Regions from separate parts of the Nocardioides palaemonis genome, predicted to be linked through region 2. Evidence: predicted binding sites of a transcription regulator. Region 2 holds the regulator's gene; the other holds the start of a gene.
What was found. The regulator LexA, encoded in region 2, represses DNA repair genes until DNA is damaged. The targets are predictions, from matches to a motif close to TCGAACANNTGTTCGA.
Positions count from the first base shown of each region.

Region 1: KDN32_RS16750 (alpha-ketoglutarate-dependent dioxygenase AlkB) is a predicted target of LexA. The motif match lies at 4,542-4,557, and genes of this name have one in related genera.

Region 1 covers NZ_JAGVQR010000004.1:214,822-221,875, forward strand. The annotation lists gene KDN32_RS16720 (DNA repair helicase XPB) at 1-623, shown strand, start outside; gene KDN32_RS16725 (NAD(P)-dependent alcohol dehydrogenase) at 636-1,676, opposite strand; gene KDN32_RS16730 (MerR family transcriptional regulator) at 1,749-2,210, opposite strand; gene KDN32_RS16735 (oxygenase MpaB family protein) at 2,291-3,154, shown strand; gene KDN32_RS16740 (HD domain-containing protein) at 3,151-3,732, shown strand; gene KDN32_RS16745 (GntR family transcriptional regulator) at 3,737-4,459, opposite strand; gene KDN32_RS16750 (alpha-ketoglutarate-dependent dioxygenase AlkB) at 4,579-5,202, shown strand; partial or broken gene KDN32_RS22590 (SRPBCC family protein) at 5,526-5,900, opposite strand; gene KDN32_RS16760 (FAD binding domain-containing protein) at 5,903-6,748, opposite strand; gene KDN32_RS16765 (xanthine dehydrogenase family protein molybdopterin-binding subunit) at 6,745-7,054, opposite strand, start outside.
Region 2 covers NZ_JAGVQR010000001.1:461,447-468,500, reverse strand. The annotation lists gene KDN32_RS02275 (hypothetical protein) at 1-110, opposite strand, end outside; gene KDN32_RS02270 (LysM peptidoglycan-binding domain-containing protein) at 468-821, opposite strand; gene KDN32_RS02265 (NAD(P)/FAD-dependent oxidoreductase) at 1,082-2,290, shown strand; gene KDN32_RS02260 (SDR family NAD(P)-dependent oxidoreductase) at 2,387-3,181, opposite strand; gene lexA (transcriptional repressor LexA) at 3,306-4,028, shown strand; gene KDN32_RS02250 (NAD(P)/FAD-dependent oxidoreductase) at 4,141-5,358, shown strand; gene KDN32_RS02245 (sulfotransferase family protein) at 5,651-6,382, shown strand; gene KDN32_RS02240 (DivIVA domain-containing protein) at 6,382-6,783, shown strand; gene KDN32_RS02235 (ATP-dependent DNA helicase) at 6,765-7,054, opposite strand, start outside.

The DNA.
Region 1 (7,054 bases), on a different contig from region 2:
CGAAGCGCTACGACGCACCGTGGAAGGACATCGAGGCGCAGGGCTACATCGCGCCCGCCGACTGCGTGGAGGTCCGGGTGACGCTGCCCGAGGGCGAGCGGCTGGCCTACGCCACCAGCGATCCCGACACCCGCTACCGGCTCGCGTCGTGCACGCACGCCAAGATCGACGTGGTGCGCGACCTGGTCCAGCAGCACGCCGGCCAGCCGACGCTGGTGATCGGGCAGTACATCGACCAGCTCGACGAGATCGGCGCGATGCTCGACGCACCGGTGATCAAGGGCGAGACGACGGTCAAGGAGCGCCAGCGGCTCTTCGACGCGTTCCGCTCCGGCGAGATCGGGCTGCTCGTCGTCAGCAAGGTGGCCAACTTCTCGATCGACCTGCCCTCGGCCGAGGTGGCCATCCAGGTCAGCGGGTCCTTCGGGTCGCGCCAGGAGGAGGCCCAGCGGCTGGGCCGGCTGCTGCGCCCGAAGACCGAGGGCCGCAGCGCCCACTTCTACACGATCGTCTCGCGTGACACCGTCGACGCCGACTTCGCGCAGAACCGCCAGCGCTTCCTCGCCGAGCAGGGCTACGCCTACCGGATCGTCGACGCCGGGGACCTGCAGTCCCCGGCGTGACGACGGACCGGATCAGGCGAGGGTGCTGCTGTCGATCACGAAGCGGTAGCGCACGTCGGAGGCGAGCACCCGCTCGTAGGCCTCGTTGACCTGCTCGGCGCGGATCAGCTCGATCTCGCTGACGATGCCGTGCTCGGCGCAGAAGTCGAGCATCTCCTGGGTCTCGGCGATGCCGCCGATCATGGAGCCGGCGAACGTGCGCCGGTTGCTGAGCAGCGAGAAGACGTTGACGTCGAGCGGCTCGGCGGGAGCGCCGACGTTGACCATCGCGCCGTTGACGGCGAGCAGGCCGAGGTAGGCGCTGACGTCGATCTTCGCGCTGACCGTGTTGATGATCAGGTCGAAGGAGCTCGCGAGGGTCTCGAAGGTCCCCTCGTCGGAGGTCGCGTGGTAGTGGTCGGCGCCGAGGCGCAGGCCGTCCTCCTGCTTCTTCAGCGACTGCGACAGCACGGTGACCTCCGCGCCCATCGCGTGGGCGATCTTGACCGCCATGTGGCCGAGGCCGCCGAGGCCGACGACGGCGACCTTCGTGCCGGGGCCGGCGTTCCAGTGCTTGAGCGGGGAGTACGTCGTGATGCCGGCGCACAGCAGCGGGGTGGCAGCCGCGGGGTCGAGGCCCTCGGGGACGGAGAGGACGTAGTCGGCGTCGACGACGACCTTCTGCGAGTAGCCGCCCTGGGTGGTGGTGCCGTCGCGGTCGGTGGCGGCGTAGGTGCCGACCATGCCCTGGCGGCAGTACTGCTCGTCGCCGGCGCGGCAGTTGTCGCACTCGCCGCACGAGCCCACCATGCAGCCGACGCCGACGCGGTCGCCCACCCGGTGGCGGGTGACGTCGGAGCCGACCTCGGCGACGGTGCCCACGATCTCGTGGCCGGGCACGACGGGGAAGGGCTGCGGGCCCCAGTCGCCGTTGACGGTGTGGATGTCGGAGTGGCAGATGCCGGCGAACTCGATGTCGATCAGCACGTCGTTCGCGCCGACCTCGCGGCGCTCGATGGTGATCGGCTCGAGCGGCGCACCGGCGGACGGGGCGGCGTAGGCGTTCACGCGCATGGGGGATCTCTCCTTGCTCTCTACGGGGTCGTCCGGGCGGGTGGCCCGGACGGGGGTCGGACGGTGGTCCGGCTAGTGGTCGGTGACCGCGCGCAGCTCCTCGGCGAGCGCCCGCGCCTGCGCGGAGATCTCCTCGCTGCGAGCGGCGTCACCGTCCTCCACGGCCTGCCAGTAGGCGATCTTGAGGTCGACGTAGCGCTGCCGCAGGGCGAGCCGCTGCGCCTCGACCGTCAGGTGCCGCTGCTGCTGCTCGAGCAGCTCGCGCTGCTCGGCGGCGGCCTCGGCGCCCCGCCGGGCGTTGGCCATGTAGTGGCGCATGTCGTCGAGCCCCATCCCGGTGGCGGCGAGGCAGGACACCGACATCAGCTGGTCGAGGTCGGCCTCGCCGTAGACGCGGTGCCCGCTGCTCGCTCCGCGGCCGATCGGGGGGATCACCCCGACCTGCTCGTAGTAGCGCAGCGTGCTCGCCGGCAGCCCGGTGAGGGCGGCCGTCTCGCGGATCGTGTAGCTGCGGGGCTCGGCGTGCGTGGTCACGTCGTACGACGCTAGGAACTTCGAGTACTCGAAGTCAAAGCCGGCGTGACGCGTTGTGGCGCCTCGCTACGCTCGAGGTCGTGACCCTCCGCGAACGCCTCGGCGCCGAGCTGTTCCGCAAGGTGGCCGGGCCCGACGGCGACCGTGCCCGCGAGCGTGTCCACGGCACTCCGGGCCCCCGCTGGTTCGCCCCCGACTCCCCCATCGCCCGCGTCCACGGCGACGCCTCGATGTTCGTCGGCGGCATCCGCGCGATCATGTTGCAGTCGCTGCACCCGGCGGCGATGCAGGGCGTCGCCGACCACTCCGGCTACCGCGGCGACATGTGGGGCCGGCTCGCGCAGGTCTCGACCTACATCGCGATGACGACCTTCGGCACCGAGAAGGACGCCCTGCAGGTGATCCGAGCGGTCCAGCGGGCGCACGAGTCGGTGACCGGCACGATGCCGGACGGGACGCCCTATGCCGCGAGCGACCCGCACCTGCTCGGCTGGGTCCACGCCGCCGAGATCGAGAGCTTCCTGCTCGCCCACGACCGCTACGGCCACCGCCCGCTGGTGGCCCGCGAGCGCGACGAGTACGTCGCCCAGACCGCCGTCGCCGCCGAGCACCTCGGCGTCATCGGTGCGCCACGGTCCGAGGAGGAGCTGCGGACGGTGCTCACGGCGTACGGCCCCGAGCTGCGCGGGACGCCGGCCGCCCAGGAGGCGATCCGGTTCCTGCTGCTCCACCCCGACCTGCCGCTCGTCGCGCGTCCGGGCTACCTCTCGCTGGCGACGGCGGCGATCGGCCTGCTGCCCGCCGAGGCCCGGCGCGAGCTGCGGCTGCCGCCGGTCCCGCCGGTGACCAACCGGGTGCTGGGCGCGGCCGCCACCCGCACCATCCGCTGGGCGATGGCCTCCGGCCACGCCCACGCGCGCGAGCTCCAGGCGCAGCAGACGTGAGCCTGACGTCACGCTGGCCGCTGCCCGACCGGCACGACCTGCGCGACGAGCTGCTGTTGGCGTGGGACCGCCCGGGCTACCACGACCTGGTCCACCTCACCGAGGTCCTCGACCGGCTCGAGGACCTCGCCCACGCCGGCGCGCGCTTCGAGGCCGTGCCGGTCGCGCTCGCCGCGTGGTTCCACGACGCGGTCTACGACGGCGCGCCGGACGACGAGGAGCGCTCCGCGCGATGGGCCGAGCGCGCCCTGGACCTGCCTCTCGCGGCGGAGGCCGCCCGCCTGGTGCGGATGACGGCCGAGCACCGCCCGGACGACGACGACGCGGAGGGCTGCGCGCTCAGCGACGCCGACCTCGGCATCCTCGCCGCACCGCAGGAGCGCTACGACGCCTACGTCGCGGGCGTGCGCGCCGACTTCGCCCACGTGGGCGACGCCGACTTCCGCGCCGGCAGGCGCGAGGTCCTCGAGGACCTCGCGGCGCGGCCGCGCCTGTTCCGCACCCGTCAGGCGCACGACCTGTGGGACGCGCGGGCGCGCACCAACCTCGAGCGGGAGCTGGCCGGGCTGCGCGGGTGAGGCGTCAGCGGTCGGCGAGCTGGAGGTAGAAGGTGAACCGGTCGTGGCGGTAGCAGGTGCGCGAGACCTCCACGATGCGCCCGTCGGCGACGGCCCGACGCGCGTGCCGCAGCACCGGGTCGCCCTCGGCGATCCCGAGGATGGTCGCCTCCTCCGCGCTCGCGCGGTCGGCGCTGATCGCGTCCTCGACGTCGGTCGGGCGCAGCCCGCGCGCCTCGAGGGCGTCGTAGAGGCTGGTCGGGGTGCCGTGCTGCAGGAAGCCGGGCAGCAGCACCTCGTTGAGGTAGGCGTCCTCGACGCACACGACCTCCTGGTCGGCGCGCCGGAGCCGACGCCAGTGCAGGACCGGGTCGCCCGGCGAGATGTCGAGGGCACGGGCCACGCCCGGCCCTGCCTGCTCGACCCGCGCGAGGAGGGTCTGCGACTCGGGCAGCATCCCGCGGCGGCGCATCTCCTCGGTGTAGGAGGTCAGCCGGCCGGAGGTCTTCGGCGGCTGGGCGACGAAGGTGCCGCGGCCCGGGATCCGCTCCAGCAGGCCCTCGGCGACGAGCGCGTCGAGGGCCTGGCGCACCGTCATCCGGGCGACGCCGAAACGGGCGACGAGCTCGCGCTCGGACGGGGCGGCCGACCCGGGCGGCTGGCTCTCGATGAGACCGCGCACGTGCTCGCGCACCTGCACGTGCTTGAGCGCCCGCTGACGCGGTACGACGAGGTCCACCGGCTCCATGCCAGACAGGCTAGGTACGCATGTCGATCCGCGTCACCCAATTGACCAAGCCTGTGGGGAAGCCTTGAGCGTACCTTGATCTTCGAACGTGCGTTCGACTCATCGGGTACTCTGGACCTGTGGACCTCCGGGTGGACTTCCAGGGCTCGCTCTTCGCCGCCGACGACTCCGCGCCCGCGACCCTCGCGCCGCAGCGCCACGTCCTCACCGACGGCGCGTGGGTCGACGTGCAGCGCAGCTGGCTGCCCGACCCCGACGCGGTCCTGGCCGCGCTGGTCGCCGAGGTGCCGTGGCGCGCCGAGCGCCGCGAGATGTACGACGCCGTCGTCGACGTCCCGCGCCTGGTGCACACCTACCTGGGCGGTGACCCGCTCCCCCACCCGGTGCTCGGACGGGCGCGTGACGCGCTGAGCGACCACTACCTCCCCGAGCTCGGCGAGCCGTTCGTGAGCGCCGGCTGCTGCTACTACCGCGACGGCCGTGACTCGGTGGCCTGGCACGGCGACACGATCGGGCGCGGGCGTCACCAGGACACGATGGTCGCGATCGTGAGCGTCGGCGACCCCCGCCGGCTGCTGCTGCGTCCACGCGGCGGGGGCGCCTCCATGGCGTTCACGATGGGCCACGGCGACCTCGTGGTGATGGGCGGGTCGTGCCAGCGCACCTGGGAGCACGCGGTCCCGAAGGTCGCGCACGCCGGGCCGCGGATCTCGGTCCAGTTCCGCCCGCTCCACGTGTTCTGACACGCGGCCCGCGCGTCGCTACCTCCGCAGCAGCCGGCGGACCACGGCGAGGCCGACGACCGCGGCCAGCGCCTGCTTCCAGTAGGACTTGAGCAGCACCGGCAGCACCGCACTCCCGAGGTCGAGCGCCTCCGTGGGGGTGGGGGCGGCGGGGGTGGCGGTGCCGCCGGCTTCGAGGGAGGCGGGGCGTCCTCCCGGACTGCTGCCGGACCGGCGTCGGCGACCGCCGCCGGCTCGGGGTCGGGCGGCGGCGCCGGCGCGGCCAGGCGCTGCTCGAGGCAGGTGACGAACTGCCCGAGCAGCTTGTCGGACACGTCCTGCATGACACCGCGCCCGAACTGCGCCGGCTTGCCGGTGATCGCGAGGTCGGTCTCGACCGCCACGTCGGTCGAGGTGTCCGACCCGGTCATCGACACGGTCACCTTCGCACCGGCCGTGCCGTTGCCGCGCTTGTCCTTGCCCTTGGCGTCGACCACGAACCGGTGCGCCGCGGCGTCCTTCTCGACGAAGGTGCCGCTGCCGTTGTACTGCAGGGCGATCGGCCCGAGCTTGACCTTGACCGACCCCGAGAACGACTCCTCGTCGGCCTCGGACACCTGGGCGCCCGGGAAGCACTCCGCGACAGACGCGATGTCGTTGAAGTGCGCCCAGGTCTCCTCGACGCCGACGGGGACGGTGAAGCGGTGGGACAGCTCCACGCCTACGCCCCCGCAGCCTTCAGCACCGCGCGGCCGGTCAGGACCCGGGCGAGGTGCTGGCGGTAGTCGGCGGCGCCGTTGAGGTCCGACGGCGGGTTCGTGCCCTCGGCCGCGAGCTGCGCGGCCTCCCGTACGCCGTCCTCGGTCGCGCTGGCGCCCGCCAGCGCCGCCTCGGTGGCGCGGGCCCGCAGGGGCGTCGACCCCATGTTGGTCAGGCCCACGCGCGCCTCGTCGATCGATCCCTTGACCGTCGCCGCGACCGCGACGATCGGCCACTGGTGGGCCACTCGCACGAACTTCTCGTAGTGAGCGCCCCAGCCGGTGTGCTTGGGGATGCGGACCTCGGTGAGGATCTCGTCGTCGCCGATCGCGGTCTCGAAGAGGTCGACGAAGAAGTCGTCGGCCTCCACCGTGCGGGTGCCGCCGGCTCCGGCGACGACGAACTGCGCACCCAGCGCCAGCGCCGGCGCGCCGAGGTCACCGGCCGGGTCGGCGTGGGCGAGGGCCCCGCCGAAGGTGCCGCGGTGGCGGATCTGGGAGTCGGCCACCTCGGCTGCGGCCTTCGACAGCAGCAGGGCGTGCTCCTTGACCAGGGCGTCGTCGCGGACCTCGGTGTGGGTGGTCATCGCGCCGATCACGATCGCGTCGCCGTCGTCGCGGATGCCGCGCAGGGAGGAGATGCCGCCGAGGTCGATCACCACCTCGGGTGCGTTGAGCCGCATCCGCAGCACGGGCAGCAGGCTCTGGCCACCGGCCAGGATCTTCGCGTCGTCGCCGTGCTCGCCGAGGGCGGCGAGCGCCTCCTCGACCGAGCTGGGTGCGACGTAGTCGAACTGCGCCGGGATCATGCCTGGGCCCCTTCCGTGCTGTCGGGTCCGGGTTCGGACTCGTCGAAGTGAGGCATCGCCGCCTCGGGAGTCGGTGCGGCCTCGTCGCCGGCGTGGATGGCGCGCCAGACCCGCTCGGGCGTGCACGGCATCTGGATGTCGGAGACGCCGAGGTGGCGCACCGCGTCGACCACCGCGTTGACCACGGCCGGGGTCGAGGCGATGGTGCCCGCCTCGCCGACGCCCTTGGTGCCGAGCGAGTTGGTCGTGCAGATGCTCGGGTCGTCGGTGTGGACCACGTCGAAGGAGATCGTGTCGGCCGCCGTC
Region 2 (7,054 bases):
CTCGTCTCCGGCATCTTCGGCGTCGGCTCGGCCTCAGGGTCGCCGTCGGAGCACCCGGCCAGGACCAGCGGGGCGATGACAGTCAGCGCGAGCGCGCGGCGTACGTGCATGGAATGCCTTCCCGAGACAACGTCAGCACGGTGAAGTTACCCATCTCGCTGCGGCTTGAACCAGCCTCGAGCTGCAATCTGTGGATAACTCGCCGCCGCCGCGATTCGCGGTAGCGGGGAAGGTCTTCGTGACATATGCCGAGCGATGTTCCCCACTGACTCTTCCCGGGCCCACGCCGCTCGGGTATCCGACGGCGTCGGATATGGCGGTCGCGTCGAGGTCTCGTGACAGGACTTCGTCCTTCCTCGACCAACAGAGCCAGAAATGCGCCGAGGGGCGGGCCGCCAGGCCCGCCCCTCGGTCTTCCCCTTGGTTCCACCAGCCGGGGTCGAAGCGACTGGTGGAGGCCTCACGCGTCAGTCGGAGACGACCGGGACGCGGAGCTTCTGGCCAGCGGCGAGGCTGGCGGACTCGAGGGCGTTGAGCCGCTCGATCTGGGTCATCGCGGCGCGCACGTCGCCGTCGACGGCGATGCCGGAGGCGATGTCCCAGAGGGTGTCGCCGGGGGCGACGGTGACGGTCTCGGTCGGGACCTGCTCGCCCGCCGAGTCGGTGCCGACGGCACCACCGGCGAGGGCGATCGCGACGACGAGGGTCACGAGGAGCGCGGTCAGGAAGACCACGAGCCGGCCGCGCCGCGTGAGGCGCACCGTGGAGCGGGCGCGGGCGGGAGCCGGGGTGAAGGCGGGGGAAAGGCTGAGGGTGCTCATGGTGGCCTCCTGGGGAAGATCAGCCGGGTCGGTGCGGACGAGGGAATGTCTAGTGATGACCACCGACAGTGGATCGGTGTCGAGCAGACGTTCGATCGAACACGTGTACGACGGTAGAGCACCTGTTCGAACGCGTCAAGCACCTGGACGAACAGATGTTCGACGCCATTCGTCCCGACATCGAGGGACCAACGCACCTGCCGGGGAGGGACGAGGGAGAGAAGCATCGAGGCAGGACGACACGAGAAGGAGACACGCCCATGTCCCGCAAGAAGGTCCTGGTCCTCGGAGGCAACTTCGGAGGTCTCAGCGCCGCGCTCACGGTCAAGCACGAGCTCGAGGGAGACGTCGACGTCACCGTCGTGTCGTCGTCCGACGAGTTCCTCTTCACGCCCTCCCTGATCTGGGTGCCGTTCGGCAAGCGCTCGCGCGCCGACATCACCTTCAAGGTCGGCCCCACGTTCGAGGAGCACGGCGTCGACTTCGTGCACGCCGAGGCCACCGAGATCGACCCGGTCGCCAAGCGGGTGCAGACCACCGCCGGCCCGCAGGACTACGACTACCTCGTCATCGCCACCGGCTACCGCAACCGCTTCGAGGTGATCCCCGGCCTCGGCCCCGACGGCAACGCCCACACCATCACCACGATGGAGGACGCGATCCACGCCGGTGAGGGCTGGACCCGGTTCAAGGACAACCCCGGCGACGTCGTCATCGGCGCCACCCAGGGCGCCGGCTGCTTCGGCGCGGCCTACGAGTTCCTCTTCAACACCTCCTACCAGCTGAAGAAGGCCGGCCTGAAGGACAAGGTCAAGCTCACCTACGTCAGCGCCGAGCCGTTCCTCGGCCACTTCGGCATCGGCGGGCTCCCCCACGGCGAGTCGCTGCTCGGGATGTTCCTCAAGAAGGAGGGCATCGAACCGGTCCTCAACACCGCGATGGACCACGTCGACGACGGCCGCCTCGTGCTCGCCGACGGACGGACGATCGACTTCGGCTACGCGATGATCGTGCCGCCGTTCTCCGGCCAGGACGTCGTCCAGAAGGCCGGTGAGCTGAGCGACGCCAACGGGTTCGTGACGGTCCGGGACACCTACCAGAGCGAGGCGTTCGACGACGTGTACGCGGTCGGCGTCGCCGCCGCGGTCGACGTCCCGTGGCAGACCCCGACCCCGGTCGGCATCCCGAAGACCGGCTTCCCGACCGAGCAGCAGGCCCACGTCGCGGCGCTCAACATCGCCGCCCAGGTCCGCGGCGAGGAGCCGAAGGAGCACAAGGCGTTCGGCGACATCCCGGCCGTCTGCGTCATGGACGCCGGCAACAACGGCGTCGTGATCCTGGCCGACAAGATGCTGCCGCCGCGCAAGCACGGGGTGCTGATCCCGGGCCCGCAGGCACACCTGATGAAGCTCGGCTTCGAGAAGTACTTCCTCTGGAAGATGCAGCACGGGCAGGTGCGCCTGCCCTGACCCGAGCGACCACGCCCGGTCGCGCACCGGGCACCGAGGGGACGGCCGTCCGGCCCAGAGGAGCCGGGGGCCGTCCGTAGGTTGCCCGGCGAAGAGTCAGCGCCGCCTCATCGCGCGGCGACCCTGCGCGGCGAACAGCCCGACGAGGTGCTGCGAGACGCCCGGGGCGAGCGCGGCGCTGCGCGCGACTCCCCCGCGCCAGCCCGGCACCGTACGCACCACCCGCCGCGAGCCGAGCAGCGCGACCGCCGCCTCGGCGACCTGCGACACGCTCAGGATCGCGCCACCGGAGTGCACCAGCTGGGCACCCATCCCGGCCGGGTCCTGCGCGGCGAGCATCGCGGTGTCGGCGCCGTCCGGGCACAGCGCGTGGACGCGTACGCCCCGCGGCGACTCGGCGTTGACCGACCCGCTGAGCGCCACCACTCCCGCCTTGGTGGCGCCGTAGACGGCGTAGCCCGGCGTGGGCGTGAGGCCGGCGAGCGACGCGACGTTGACCACGTCGCCGCCGCGCGGCCCGAACGCGTCCAGCGCCGCACGGGTCCCCCACATCGTGCCGAGCAGGTTGACCTCGACCAGCCGGCGCACCTGCTCGTCCGTCAGCGCCGCGAGGGTCCCGTCGTCGCCGACGCCGGCGTTGTTGAACCACGCCGCGAGCGGCGCGTGGCGCACCGCCTCGGCCGCGACCGCGCGGTGCGCGTCCGGGTCGCGTACGTCGTGGGCGAGGCCGGCGACCGCGCCGATCTCCGCGGCGGTCGCGGCGACCGCCTCGGCGTCGACATCGCTCACGACCACCCGGTGACCACGCGCGACCAGCAGCTCCGCGATGCCGCGCCCGATCCCACGCGCCCCACCCGTCACCACACAGCTCGTCGCCCCAGCACCCGTCATGGACGCGACGCTAGCGACACGCTGCTTCGAACAGGTGTTTGATCCACGGGTGCCGGGAGGTCTACGGTGGCCTCACCCGGTCCGGGCGGACGGAGCGGGGCACCATGCGGGAGGACTGAGCCAGATGGCCAAGCAGGACGACAAGAACGTCATCGAGATGCCCGACGGCCCGCCGGACGCCACCGGCCTGACCCCGCGCCAGCAGCGCGTGCTCGCCACCATCAAGGACTCGATCGAGACCAAGGGATACCCGCCCTCGATGCGCGAGATCGGCCAGGCGGTCGGCCTCACCTCGTCCTCCAGCGTCGCCCACCAGCTGCGCGTGCTCGAGGGCAAGGGCTTCCTCAAGCGCGACCCCAACCGGCCCCGCGCCCTCGAGGTGTTCCTGCCCGAGGTGATGGCGGCGCGCCGCTCGATCTCCAGCGCCGACGACTCGGGCGTCGACGAGACCGGCATCGGCGACGTCTCGCCGTCCGCGGTCAACATCCCCGTCGTCGGCCGGATCGCCGCCGGTGGCCCGATCCTCGCCGAGGAGCAGGTCACCGACGTCTTCCCGCTGCCCAAGCAGCTCGTCGGCGACGGCACCCTCTTCCTGCTCGAGGTCTCCGGCGACTCGATGGTCGACGCGGCCATCTGCAACGGCGACTACGTCGTGATCCGCCAGGAGCAGACCGCCAGCAACGGCCAGATCGTCGCCGCGATGATCGAGGGCGAGGCGACCGTCAAGACGTTCCAGCGCAAGGACGGCCACGTGTGGCTGCTCCCCCACAACACGGCGTACGACCCGATCCCGGGCGACAACGCCACCATCCTCGGCGTCGTCACCGCGGTGCTCCGCCGGGTCTGACCCTCCCCTGCGCACGGCCTCCGACGGCCCTCCACCCCACGGGGCGGAGGGCCGTTGAATGTCCACCACCGACGGGACACGATGGCGGGACAGCCAACCGTCGGGAGCGCGCATGAGCAACGTCCAGGAGTCCTACGACTACGTCATCGTCGGCGGAGGCGTCGCCGCCGCCAGCGCCGTGAAGGGGATCCGCTCGCAGGACTCCTCGGGCACGGTCGCGGTGCTCGGCTCCGAACCCCACGACCCGGTCTACCGCCCGGCGCTGTCGAAGGACCTCTGGCTCAAGGACGACGAGTCGCTCGAGGGCCAGTCGCTCGCCGGTGACCTCAACGACGACGACGGCGTCGACCTCGTCCTCGACACCACCGTCACCGAGATCGACCCGGCCGGCCACGCCGTACGCCTCGCCGACGGCACGTCGGTCGGCTACGGAAAGCTGCTGCTGGCCACGGGTGCCGAGCCCCGCACCCTCGGGCTCGGGGCCGGTCCGCGGGTCGTCTACTACCGCACGTCCGCCGACTACGAGCGGCTCCGCGCGCTCGCCACCTCCGGCAGCCACGTCGTGGTCGTCGGCGGCGGCTACATCGGCTCCGAGATCGCCGCTGCCCTCGTGCAGAACGACGTCGCGGTCACGCTGGTGCTCGACCTCGAGGACGTGCAGGAGCAGATGTTCCCCCGCGCGCTCGCCGCGAGCCTCACCAAGGACTTCGCCGAGCACGGCGTGACGATCGTCCACGGGTCGGTCAGCACCGGCGAGGAGACCGGCGACGGCGTCCGGATCCGCCTCGACGACGGCACCGACGTGGTCGCCGACGCGGCCGTGATCGGGGTCGGCGTCCAGCCGCGCACCGGGCTCGCCGAGGCCGCCGGCCTCGAGGTCGACAACGGCGTCGTGGTCGACGACCGCCTGCGCACCAGCGTCGAGGACGTGTACGCCGCGGGCGACGTCGCGTCCTACCCCGACGCCCTGCTCGGCCGCCGCCGCGTCGAGCACGTCGACCAGGCCGAGAAGTCCGGCGCGCACGCCGGCAAGGTGATGGCCGGCGCCGACGAGGCCTACGACTACACGCCGATCTTCTGGTCCGACCTCTTCGACGCCGGCTACGAGGCCGTCGGCGAGACGAAGTCGGACCTCGACATGGTCGAGGACTGGAAGGACGGCGAGCTCGGCACCGGCGTCGTCTACTACCTCAAGTCCGGCTCCGTGCGCGGCGTGCTGCTCTGGAACGTCTGGGACAGCACCGACAAGGCCCGCGAGGTGATCGCGGAGACCAAGGACGCGCCGCTGGAAGACCCGGAGAGCCTGCGGGGACGGATCTCCTTCGGCTGAGGCGCCGCTCGTCGCTGGTCGAGGAAGGCGCCCTGGCGCCTGTCACGAGACCCGGTCACGCGACGGGGTCTCGTGACACGACTTCGTCGTTCCTCGACCAGCGAGGTCTCGGTGGTTGAGGTGCGAGCGGAGCGAGCCTCGAGACCACGGACGGGTGACGGGTGACGCAGGTTTCGAGGCTCGTCGCTGGCGCTCCTCGCACCTCAACCAACGAGGCTTCGGTGGTTGAGGTGCGAGCGGAGCGAGCCTCGAAACCACGGACGGCAGTCCGGGCACGTGTAGCCTCGCGGCGATGTCCGAGCACCCCGGCGCCGCGCCGTCCCCCGAGGTCTTCCACACCCGAGCGGGCAACCGGCGCCGCCTGACGCAGGCGGCCGAGGCGGAGGTCGAGCGGCTCGCGGCGGCTGGCGAGACATCTGCCTGGCTCAGCCCGCTGGCGTACAACCTCACGGTGAGCCACAGCCACCGGTTCGTGTGGTTCCGGGTGGCGAAGGTCGCGACGCGCACCATCCGCCACCACTGCGAGAGCCACGGCGTGACGATGGACGTCGACCACGCGATGCGGGTGCGCTACCCGCTGGCGTCGTTCGCCGACTACTTCGCCTTCGCGTTCGTCCGCGACCCGCTCGACCGGTTCGTCTCCGCGTGGCGCGACAAGGTCGTGGCCAACAACTACTACCGCTTCGACGAGCAGACCCACGCGCGGATGCAGGCGATCGAGGAGTTCGCCCGGTGGACCGCCACCCACGACCTCTCCGCCGTGCCCGGCACCGACCAGCACCTCACCCTGCAGAGCCGGATGATCGACCTCAACCGGGTCGACTTCGTCGGGCGCCTCGAGACCTTCGACCGCGACTTCGCCGAGGTGTGCGAGCGGATCGGGGCGCCGGCGGTGCCGAGCGCGCCGCAGAACCAGACCGCGCCCGGCGGGCAGGACCGCCGGGCGTCCGACGAGCTCAGGGAGCTGGTGAGCCAGATGTACCGCCGCGACTACCAGGTGTTCGGCTACGAGGTGCCGGCCTGATGGGCGTCTCCCGGCCGACGTTCCCGGTGGCGCGGCTGCGCCAGGCCTACGACGTCGAGCAGGTCGACCTCGCCGTCGACCACATCCTCGAGAACCTCGCGCTCCCCCGCCCCCGCATCGACGCCGGCGACATCACCGCGATGCGCTTCACCCCGGGGCGCGGCGGCTACGACATGGCGGCCGTCGACGACTGGCTCGACGAGGTCGTCGCCGAGCTCCGGGCGCGCGGCGCAGGAGGAGCGCCCGGCCCGGCGGAGCAGCCGGCCGCGCCGCAGCCGGCGTACGCCCCGACGACCTCGACCGCGATCACCGAGGTCCGGTCGGGCAGCTCCGGCAGGACTCTCCTGGTGCTGGCCGTGCTGGTCGTGCTCGCGCTGGCGGCCTACTCGCTCTTCGGCTGACCGAGCCGCTTGAGCGCCTGGCGCACGAGCGCCGGGTCGGTGGTCGACCACATCGGCGGCAGCGACGCCTTGAGGAAGCGGCCGTAGCGGGCGGTCTCGAGGCGCGGGTCGAGGACCGCGACGATGCCGCGGTCGGTGGTGGTGCGGATCAGCCGACCGGCGCCCTGCGCCATCAGCAGCGCGGCGTGGGTGGCCGAGACCTCCATGAAGCCGTTGCCGCCGCGGTCGTCGGCGGCCTTCGCGCGCGCCGACATCAGCGGGTCGTCGGGCC